Regions from separate parts of the Cellvibrio sp. GW822-FHT04B05 genome, predicted to be linked through region 1. Evidence: predicted binding sites of a transcription regulator. Region 1 holds the regulator's gene; the other holds the start of a gene.
What was found. The regulator sigma-54, encoded in region 1, starts transcription at its own class of promoters, with help from an activator protein. The targets are predictions, from matches to a motif close to TGGCACANNNNTTGCNNT.

Region 1 (5,479 bases):
GGCTTCCCGCAGATTTATATGAAGGAAGTGGAGACGCGCGAATTTGATGTGCAAGGTAAATTGCATTACCAGTTGACGACTCCCCAAGTCACCCATTACCAAATGAATCCGGATGTGCCGTCAGACACTGATTACACCTTGATCGAGCAGCCTAATATGGCTTTCCATGATGCCGATTCCAATGCGCCCTGGTTAGTAACTGCCACTATCGGACGCAGTGAGGGCAACGGTCAATTGATTCGCCTGCTCGAAAATGTTCTTATCCAACAACAGACTCCGTCCCAGGGCTTGATCCAAATTACCACCAGCGAACTGCATGTGCGCCCCCGTGAACAATTCGCGGAAACTGACAAAGCTGTTAAGATGCGCAGCGCTAAAGGTCAGATAGATGCAAAAGGTATGGATGCCGACCTGGCGCAGAGTCGGCTTCAGTTAAAGTCCCAGGTTAAGGCTGTTTATGATCCCCGCTAAATTCCGTTTTACATTATCGCCAGTCGCGCTCGCGCTAACCGCACTCATCGCCAGTTACAGCGTCGCTACCTATGCCTTGCCCACTGACAAAAATGAAACTATTCGCGGCTCAGCCGACAACTTGACAGTCGACCAGAAAAACGGCGTGGCCACTTATACCGGATCGGTAAAAATTACCCAGGGGTCGCTGGTGATTTCGGCGGACTCCATCGTGATTCATACCAACTCCGACAGCAGCGTCGAGAAAATGATTGCCACCGGAAGCCCCGCCCGTTTCCAGCAACAACCGGAAAAAGATCAAGGTGTGGTGACTGCAGCAGCCAAGCAAATTACTTACACGCCGAACAACGAGCATTTATTGTTGGTCGAAAATGCGTCCGTTGAACAGAATGGCGCCGTCATGAGCGGCCCGCATATCGACTACGATCTGGTTAAAGAAGTAATGAAGGCCGCCGGCAATAATACCGCCAGTGGTGGTGGCCAGCGCATTGAAATCGTAATTCCACCCAAAGGTGGCAAAGCCGGTGACGACATCAAGATTATTTCGCCAAGCCAGTCCCAAAGCCCGGCATCAGCCAGTTCGTCCGCCGCCTCATCAACCGCATCATCAGACTGATACCTTATGCCCAGCTTGCACGCGCGCCATCTCGCCAAAAGTTACAAAAAACGCCAGGTTGTAATTGATGTTTCGATCACCGTGGAAAGCGGCCGCATCGTCGGCTTGCTCGGCCCCAACGGCGCCGGTAAAACCACCTGTTTTTATATGATTGCCGGCCTGGTTCCCGCTGATAATGGCACCGTGTTGATCGATGACCGCGATATTACCCAGCTACCGATTCACGGCCGCGCCCGCGCCGGTATTGGTTATTTGCCGCAAGAAGCATCGATTTTCCGCAAGCTGACGGTCGCCGATAATATTATGGCGATCCTTGAAACACGTCATGATCTCGACCGTCAACAGCGCCAGCAAAAGCTTGAATCGTTGTTGAATGAATTTCACATCACCCATATCCGCGACAGCTTGGGTATGGCGCTGTCCGGTGGTGAACGCCGCCGGGTAGAAATTGCCCGCGCATTGGCGACCGACCCCAAGTTCATCCTGCTCGATGAACCCTTTGCCGGTGTTGACCCTATTTCGGTGAATGACATCAAGGAGATTGTCCGCCATCTGAAAGATCGCGGTATCGGTGTGCTTATCACCGATCACAATGTGCGTGAGACGCTGGATATTTGCGAAACCGCTTATATTGTCAGTGAAGGCCATATCATTGCCGAAGGCGATGCCGAGACAGTGCTAAGCAACAGCAAAGTGCGCCAAGTCTATCTGGGTGAAAATTTCCGCTTGTAAACACCTCTTTAACTAGTCGCCTTAAGTGTTACCGACCGCCCGTCACCAGCACAATAGACCCCACATAAACGACTTGACAAGTAACAATCTTTGCCCATTAGGCATAAAGCTTGCTTAAGCTTATTGCTTGCGCGGCCAACCCTGACTAAACTCCACATAACTGATGTTTTCCATCCTGCGTTATAAGGGTTTGTCGTTCACATAATGAAGCAATCTCTCCAGCTTAAACTCGGCCAACAGCTGACCATGACTCCGCAATTGCAGCAGGCGATCCGCTTGCTGCAATTATCGACGTTAGACTTGCAACAAGAAATCCAGGAAGCACTCGAGTCCAATCCAATGTTGGAGATCGAAGAAGCTTTTGATTCGCCCAGCGCCGCCAACGAATATGAAGGCAGTGAGTTAGATAAAGCGGATTACACCCGTCAACTGGAAATTGCTGCCGAAGCCGGCGCCGATAATGGCACTGATTTCACTGCCAGCGAAAGTTACTCCGCCACCGCCGATAATAATTACGCCGAGAGCAATAGCTATTCGGAAGGTGAAAGTTTTGGCGAGGGCGAAAGCTTTGGTGAAAGCGAATCCTTCGGCGATTCCGATGTCTATGGCGACGGAGATAGTTTTAGCACTGACAATGGCGAATGGAATGAATCAATCCCCAGCGATTTGCCGGTAGACACCAGTTGGGATGACGTTTACCAATCCTCATCCAGCAGCAGCTCAAGCAATTACGACAACGAAGACAATGACTTCGAAAGCCGTCGCGCGGCTACTGACTCACTCTACGATCATTTGATGTGGCAACTGAACCTGACACCTATGTCGGATCGCGACCGCGTATTGGCGATGGCCATTATCGATGCGGTAGAACCCAGTGGCATGCTATCCATCACCGTCGAAGAAATTTTTGAAGGTATGCGCGGCGATTTCGAAGAGCTTGAACTCGATGAAGTCGAAGCGGTACAACACCGCCTGCAACAATTCGACCCCTGCGGCGTGTGCAGCCAAAATCTCTCCGAATGCCTGCTGGTGCAACTGCAACAACTCGATCCTAAAACGCCATTCCTGGATTCAGCCAAGTTAATCGCCAGGCAATATTTACCAATACTCGGCAGCCGCGATTATCGCCAGTTAATGCGCCGCACCAAACTCAAGGAAGCAGAACTCAGCATCGCTGTAGCGCTAATCCAAAGCTTGAATCCGCGCCCGGGCGATATGATTGCGAGCGGCGACACGGAATATGTTATTCCCGACGTGTTTGTTGAAAAACGTGATGGCCGCTGGATAGTTGAACTAAATCCGGATATTGCACCACGCCTGCGGATTAATTCGGACTATGCTTCTATGGTGAAGCGCGCCGATTCCAGCACTGACAACACCTTCCTCAAAGATAACCTGCAAGAAGCACGCTGGTTCCTGAAGAGCTTGCAGAGCCGCAATGAAACCTTGCTGAAAGTAGCGAGTTGTATTGTGGAAAAACAACGCGGCTTCCTGGACTACGGTCCTGAAGCAATGAAGCCATTGGTGCTACACGATATTGCTGAAATTGTAGAAATGCATGAGTCTACTATTTCGCGTGTCACCACGCAGAAATATATGCATACACCGCAAGGGATTTTTGAGCTGAAATATTTCTTCTCCAGCCACGTAAGTACTGATAGTGGCGGCGAATGCTCATCAACTGCGATTCGCGCGATTATTAAAAAATTGGTGAGCGCAGAAAACCCCAAAAAACCTTTGAGCGACAGCAAAATTACCGATCTGCTCGCCGAGCAAGGTATTCAAGTGGCGCGCCGTACCATTGCGAAATATCGCGAGTCCCTCAATATTCCACCGTCGAACGAGCGTAAAACTATTTAATACATTACTGGTCACTTGTAGTGCGACGGTTTTTCGAATGTAGTTGAATGTTGAATATTGAATAAAGTTCGGATCATAAATTCACAGATGTAATAGAGGTTGTGCAGGTTGCAACTGTTTTATTTCTAGCGAGAGGAAGTATCTATGCAAATAAATATCAGCGGTCGCCATGTAGAAGTTACCGATTCAATGAAAGAGTATGTCACCAGTAAACTGGAGCGCCTGACCCATCATCACGATCGCATCACCAGCACACACGTTATCCTCTCAGTCGACAAACTTATTCAAAAGGCAGAAGCCACCATTCACGTAAGCGGCAAAGATGTACATGCCGACGCGTCCCATGACGATCTTTACGCCGCAATCGATTTACTGACCGATAAGCTTGATCGCCAATTAATTAAACACAAAGAAAAAATGCGCAGCCATCGCTAATCGGCGCATGCACCAACCTGTTAACTGAACCTGTGCTGTCATCGCCATAAGCGATGACCACATTATCCAGCGAGAGATGCCCGGCATCACCCAGTCATGCAAATTCAAAATCTGATCACCCCTCGCCGAACCCTCTGCGGTGTCGAAGGCGGCAGTAAAAAACGCGCGCTGGAGTTGCTAGCCAACACCATTGCGCAGGACATTCCCGAAATTGATGCCGATGATTTATTTCGCCGCCTGATTGGCCGCGAACGTCTGGGCTCGACCGGCATTGGCCACGGTATCGCCATTCCCCACTGCCGCGCTGAACATTGCAACGGCACCGTCGGGGCGCTGATCACGTTGATAGACCCGATTGATTTTGATGCAATCGACTCACAACCCGTCGATATATTGTTTGCCATGTTAGTGCCGGAAGATGCCCATAGCGAACATTTGCAAACCCTCGCGGCACTTGCCGCAGCTTTGAATAATGCCGATTATCGCCAAACCCTGCGCGCCGCCAAAAGCAATGAAGCGCTCTACCAAGCGGCACTCGCCGCTCCTTAACAGGACCAATTATGCATCTGGTGATTGTCAGCGGCCTTTCCGGCTCAGGTAAAAGTACAGCACTGCATGTCCTTGAGGATGTGGGGTTTAACTGTATCGATAACCTGCCTGTCAGCCTATTGCCCGCACTGGTGGCCCAGATCCAGATTCATAAAGATGACCAACATCGCTTTGCGATTGGTATTGATGTGCGCAATGCATGGCAAGATTTGTCAATCTTCCCACAAATGATCAGTACCCTTAAAGAAGCGCACCTGCCATTCCAGACACTGTTTCTGGATTCACAACCCGCCGTACTTATTCAGCGTTTTAGTGAAACCCGACGCAAGCATCCGCTGTCAGATAAACACACCAGTTTAGAAGAGGCGATTGCTGCTGAACAAACTCTACTAGAGCCTATTCGCGACAGTGCAGATCAAGTGATTGATACCAGTCATTTGAACCTGCACGAGTTGCGCGACCTGGTGAAAGAACGAGTAGTTGGCCGCAGCGAATCGACTATGGCAATCCTGTTTGAATCTTTCGGATTTAAACACGGAGTTCCCGTGAATGCCGATCTGGTATTCGATGCGCGTTGCCTGCCCAATCCGCATTGGAAACCCAACCTGCGGCCGCAAACTGGCAAAGACCAGGAGGTTATCGACTTCCTGGAAGAGCAGGTGACAGTGAAGGAAATGTACGACGACATCGAGCATTACCTCACTCGCTGGTTGCCGCGTTACCAAGCCAATAACCGCAGCTACATTACCATCGCGATTGGCTGTACCGGGGGCCAACACCGCTCTGTGTATCTATCGGAGCGGTTACAAAAACATT
Region 2 (5,479 bases), on a different contig from region 1:
GAGGCTTGCTTGTTGTCATCTGCTGCGGCTTCGGTTAGCCACTCTTGTGGATATTCCACTTGCACCACACGCAATTTACCCAGCTTGCCTTCTGCCACTAATTCACGCGCATAACGCACCAGCGGATAAGCGCTGTAGTTGTGGGTGAGCGCGAAAAAACAGCCGCTCTTTTTTACGATCTGTTCAAGCTCAAGCGCCTCTTCCAGGGTGCGTGTTACCGGCTTATCACAAATCACATCAACACCCGCTTCAAGACACGCTTTGGCAACCGGAAAGTGCATGTGATTGGGCGTAACAATTACCACGGCTTGAATGCCATCGGCGCGCGTTTTTTCTACGCGCAACATTTCATCAAATGAGGTGTAGGCGCGATCAGCAGCGATGTGTAAATCTGTCGCTGAGACTTTGGCGTTTTCCGGATTGGATGAGAGTGCACCGGCGACCAATTCAAAGCGGTCGTCGAGACGCGCCGCAATACGATGTACCGCACCGATAAACGCACCGCGACCACCACCGACCATGGCATAACGAATTCTTGGAGTTGTCATTGTTGGAATCCTGAATTATTTACCCCCTTCCAACCTTCCCCCCTTCGCAGGGGGGAGGAGTTTTTACTCCCTCACAAAGGAGAGGACTGGGGCAGGGGTTTGTTTTTTTATTACAGACCGAGAATCCGGCGATTTTTCGCTTCATCAATACCGCTCTTGGCGAAGTCATCAAAGGCACGCTCAGTCACTTTAATAATATGTTGATCGATAAATTTCGCGCCTTCTTCGGCACCGACTTCCGGATGCTTCAGGCAGCATTCCCATTCCAATACCGCCCAGCCTTCGTAATCGTAAGCGGCGAATTTGGAAAAAATTTGTTTGAAATCCACTTGACCATCGCCGAGTGAACGGAAACGACCAGCGCGATCCACCCAACTTTCATAACCGCCGTAAACGCCTTGTTGTGCACTCGGATTAAATTCTGCATCTTTTACATGGAACATTTTAATCCGCGCGTGATAGCGATCAATAAACGCGAGGTAATCAAGTTGTTGTAAAACAAAGTGTGAAGGATCGAACAAAATATTTGCACGCGGATGATTGTTTACCGCAGTGAGGAAGCGCTCGAATGTAGCACCGTCATGCAGGTCTTCACCGGGATGGATTTCATAGCAAAGATCAACACCGGCTTTATCAAATGCATCGAGGATTGGCAACCAGCGCTTGGCCAATTCAGCAAAACCGTTTTCTACCAACCCGGCAGGACGCTGTGGCCAGGGATACAAATACGGCCACAGCAAAGCGCCCGAGAAAGTCGCATGTGCAGCCAGGCCAAGGTTTTTACTCGCCTGCGCTGCCAGCAGTAATTGTTCAACCGCCCACGCCTGACGCGCTTCAGGATTGCCGCGTACGGATTCTGGCGCGAAGCCGTCAAACATATCGTCGTAAGCCGGGTGCACAGCAACCAACTGGCCTTGCAAATGGGTCGATAATTCAGTCGCAACCAAACCGTGTTTGGCCAGCGTTGCCTGGAATTGTGCGCAATACTCAGTGCTTTTTGCGGCCTGTTCCAGATCAAATACACGTTTATCCCACGTGGGAATTTGTACGCCTTTAAAACCCAAACTGGCCACCCAACCGGCAATAGCGTCGAGGCTGTTAAAGGGGGCGGTATCACCTAAAAATTGGGCCAAAAATATGGCGGGACCTTTGAGCGTTTTCATCGTAGTTCTCCGGACGTGGCAGGACGGTTAGTCTTTGTCGTTTTAATTGTTAAGTCAGCCCTGAAAAGCAGGACATAACCTATAAATATAAGATTTATTATTTCAGGCGCAAGACTTTATTCCATGTCGCCTGAGGGCGCGATGTTGCAAACAGTTATTTACACTTCAAATTACATTTTCACTTTTGTTGACCAAGTGCGCCATAAAGTGGATGAAGTTGTTATGCAACCGGGCAATTTGATGACGCCCACTCAACAAAAAACAATCAGGTTTTCCGCTACCGGATAATTGGATGAGCTAAAAAAACATACATATTACAAAGCCTATAGCCTCTTCCAATCAAGAATGGCCCGTCAAAAATACATCAGCGACTTGGTTGGCCTGTAAAATTCCTCTTTTTTAGGCGCCTGAATCGTCGGAACTCCTTACAGAATCGATAAAGCCCAAGGCTTAAAATTGTTAATTAACGCGCCAAATCAACATCATAAGAACTTGGCTTCAATATTGCTTTTTGTAATGTGTAAACGCTTGAATAGAAACTCCGGTTTCTAAACTTCACCATAAAAACATTTGGAATAAGTATTATGAAATTACTGGCTAAAATTGCCTCTTTGGTTGCAGCTTGCGTATTAAGCACCACTGCTTTCGCACACCCCATTGCCATCTCTGGCACTGAAGGTTTATCTGTTATCGCTTCTGGCGGCAATGTGGTTGCCAAATACGAAGGTAACTCAGCTGGTTTCAGCAATGATTTGCTGCTGAACCTGTCGTTCATCTTCAACAATCACGCGACTCCCGTTGGTAACACCTTGGATCTGGGCTACTTTGCCGCTGGTACCGAGCTGATATTCCAACTGCTTGTAAACGACACTGGTGATAAATGGTACACCGGCCCGGCCAGCCGCAATGCTGACGGTCTGTTCCACGCTCGCGTACAGGAAAACTGGCAGCCAGGCGTTACCCTGGTGAGCTTTGAAGACCTGTGGGGCGTTCCGGAAGGCCAATACGGTTACAACGACCTGAGTTTCTCTTTCACCAACACCCAAACCAGTCCGGTATCTGTACCAGAAGCGTCTAGCCTGATCCTGCTGTTGTTGGGCTTGGTTGGCCTGGTTGCTACTCGTCGCAGAAACGTTTAATCGCATTTAACGCCGTCGATTTAAAAAGGCTTTGCAAGCAACTGCAAAGCCTTTTTGTTTCTGCCTGTTTTGTCACTCATGCTGACGATGCAATGCAGCCAATACCACTGCAAAGGATACTTCCGCCAATGCACTAAATGCCGGGTTGGATTTCAGTGTCGAACGACTGGTGGCCGGACTGGGCAAGCCACACAGGAACCGTGCTAACTGGCGCGGCTGTTGCAATACCGCATGACCTTCGCGCTGAATATTAGCAATGATATTTTGCTGTACAGGTGTAAGCGGCACCGCAACAGGCAAGCTTATTGATACGAGCGAATTGCTGCGGCAGTGATTACATATCCCGCAGGCTTGCGCACCCACCTCACCAAAATATTGCAGCAACTGCTGGCTTAAACACGCAGGATTATTTGCAAACGCCAGCACGCTGTGGATCCGCTTGATATCGCGCGCTTCGCGCTCGGCAAACAATTGATTTAAATGTGCGCACAATTGCGTTAACGGTTCAGAGGAATTGATCGTTTTATTATTGAGATAACCCAAACGCAAATTGGCAACGGTTAATTCAATCCAGCCTTTTTCCGCCATGTAATCCAGCGCTTTGGTAATCCGCTCTTTCGGCTCACCAAGCTGCATGGCGATAGTCAGCATATCCAGCGACAGCCATTTACGTCCCATCCGTCCGGCAGAAAAAAGTCGCTGCAAAAATTCTGCACGGGCGTCATCAAACTGCGCGAGGATAAAATTTTTATCTTGCACAAACCGGATTTTATATTCGGTATAAAACGGACTTTGTGCGCTGATGACTTTTTGCAATTCCAGATAGGTCAGCGCAGTAGTTAATACCAGCGGGCGCAAATCAAACTGCTGCGATAATTCGTAAGTGGAAATATCAAACACATCAAAGGCTAATAAATATTCCACCAATGCATGCAGGCTTTCAGCTGTGGGTGTATCGCCGTAGGTAAAATTTTCCAGCACGCGGATATCATCGCCTACCGCTAACATTTCGCACAGCGAGGGATTACCATCACGGCCGGCGCGGCCAATTTCCTGCACATAATTTTCAATCGATTTTGGCAGATTAAAATGGTAAACCGCGCGGATATTACTTTTATCAATGCCCATTCCAAACGCGATTGTCGCCACCACAACCGGAACCTCACCATTCATAAATTGGTTTTGTACCTGCTCGCGCTGATCGTCTTTTAAACCAGCGTGATAATGCGCCGCACGCAAACCGGCGGCGTTGATTGCGGCGGCGACTTCTTCAGCCGTTTTTTGCAGGGTGACATACACAATGGTCGCGGCATCGCGCGGATGCTTGTGAAGACGCGCCAACAACATATCCATACGTGTATAAGCAGTGCAAGGTGTGACGCGCAATTGCAAATTCGGGCGCGCAAAACTTGTCTGTACGTGATGTTGCGGCTGTATCGCAAATTGCCGGCAGATATCGGCAGCAACACTGGGCGTTGCTGTGGCGGTTAGCGCAAGCACCCGCTCGACGCGCAATTTTTTTGCAAGGTCGGCAAGCAGCAAATAATCCGGCCGGAAATTGTGGCCCCATTCGGAAATACAATGGGCTTCATCAATCGCCAGCAAACTGATTTTTAATTGTCCCAGCCGCTGCACAAAGCGCTCGTTCTTCAATCGCTCGGGCGATACATACAATAATTTTAAACTGCCATTGTGCAGCGAGTTATAAATCGCCGCGGTTTCGTCTTTGCCAAGCGACGAATCCAGGCGCGCGGCAGCGATCCCCAAAGCCTGTAATGCATCGACCTGGTCTTTCATCAGCGCGATTAATGGCGACACCACCAGGGTCAAGCCATCGAACATGAGTGCGGGCAATTGATAGCAAAGGCTTTTGCCGCCGCCGGTGGGGAAAACCGCCAATGCAGAATGCCCTTGTACCAACGCATTGATTACCGCCTCCTGCCCCGGGCGGAATGCGTTTAGATTAAAGCGGGTTTTTAATAAATCTGCAGGGGGATGCATGGTGGTTTCCATGATTATTGACAATCGTCCTTGATTATGGGGGAAAAAGCTTATCTTAATTTTTAAAGAAAAGTCATCCGCCGGATCAAACCGTCTTCAATGGTGTAAATCACCGTCGAACGATCGGTTATTGCGTGCTCCATAAACAGGTAAGTCATATCAACTTGATCAATAACATTGTTGCGGTCGACAATTCGCGCTACCACTTTCTCATAAGGCTTTGCTTTAAATGTTTCGGCAAATGCTTCGCGTAGCGATTCCAATCCGCGCTTATCAAGTTGGTTTGGAAAGTTATATGTTTCAATATCCGGATGGAAAAAACTGATAAATTTATTCAGGTCATGTGCGTTATAAGCGGCAAGCTGATGATCGATAATCTCGGCGGCCTGTTCCGGAGTGATCATACCGGGAATATCCAACTTCTCGCGCCCCAGTTCAAATTTGTTGCGATCACCACCCTGCCGATACTCTCCACTGATAAGGCCATTTGCTAATCGCCCATCAAATGTCGGTTCTCCGGGTATCCCCAAAATAGCGAAGCTCACCTCTTCGCCATTCACAGAAATATTGGTCAATGGAAAACCGGTTAAGCGCTGCTGGGGAATATCGATACTGCCTAACCATTTAT

Region 2: a site for sigma-54 is predicted at 2,205-2,222, ahead of AC1RJL_RS11630 (PEP-CTERM sorting domain-containing protein). Genes of this name have one in related genera too.

The regions. Positions count from the first base shown of each region.
Region 1 is NZ_JBXAMU010000001.1:553,244-558,722, reverse strand. It holds gene lptC (LPS export ABC transporter periplasmic protein LptC) at 1-471, shown strand, start outside; gene lptA (lipopolysaccharide transport periplasmic protein LptA) at 458-1,087, shown strand; gene lptB (LPS export ABC transporter ATP-binding protein) at 1,094-1,819, shown strand; gene AC1RJL_RS02220 (RNA polymerase factor sigma-54) at 2,024-3,679, shown strand; gene hpf (ribosome hibernation-promoting factor, HPF/YfiA family) at 3,824-4,114, shown strand; gene ptsN (PTS IIA-like nitrogen regulatory protein PtsN) at 4,211-4,663, shown strand; gene rapZ (RNase adapter RapZ) at 4,675-5,479, shown strand, end outside.
Region 2 is NZ_JBXAMU010000003.1:400,525-406,003, reverse strand. It holds gene AC1RJL_RS11640 (Gfo/Idh/MocA family protein) at 1-548, opposite strand, end outside; gene AC1RJL_RS11635 (sugar phosphate isomerase/epimerase family protein) at 659-1,711, opposite strand; gene AC1RJL_RS11630 (PEP-CTERM sorting domain-containing protein) at 2,296-2,850, shown strand; gene AC1RJL_RS11625 (RecQ family ATP-dependent DNA helicase) at 2,923-4,851, opposite strand; gene AC1RJL_RS11620 (nuclear transport factor 2 family protein) at 4,914-5,479, opposite strand, start outside.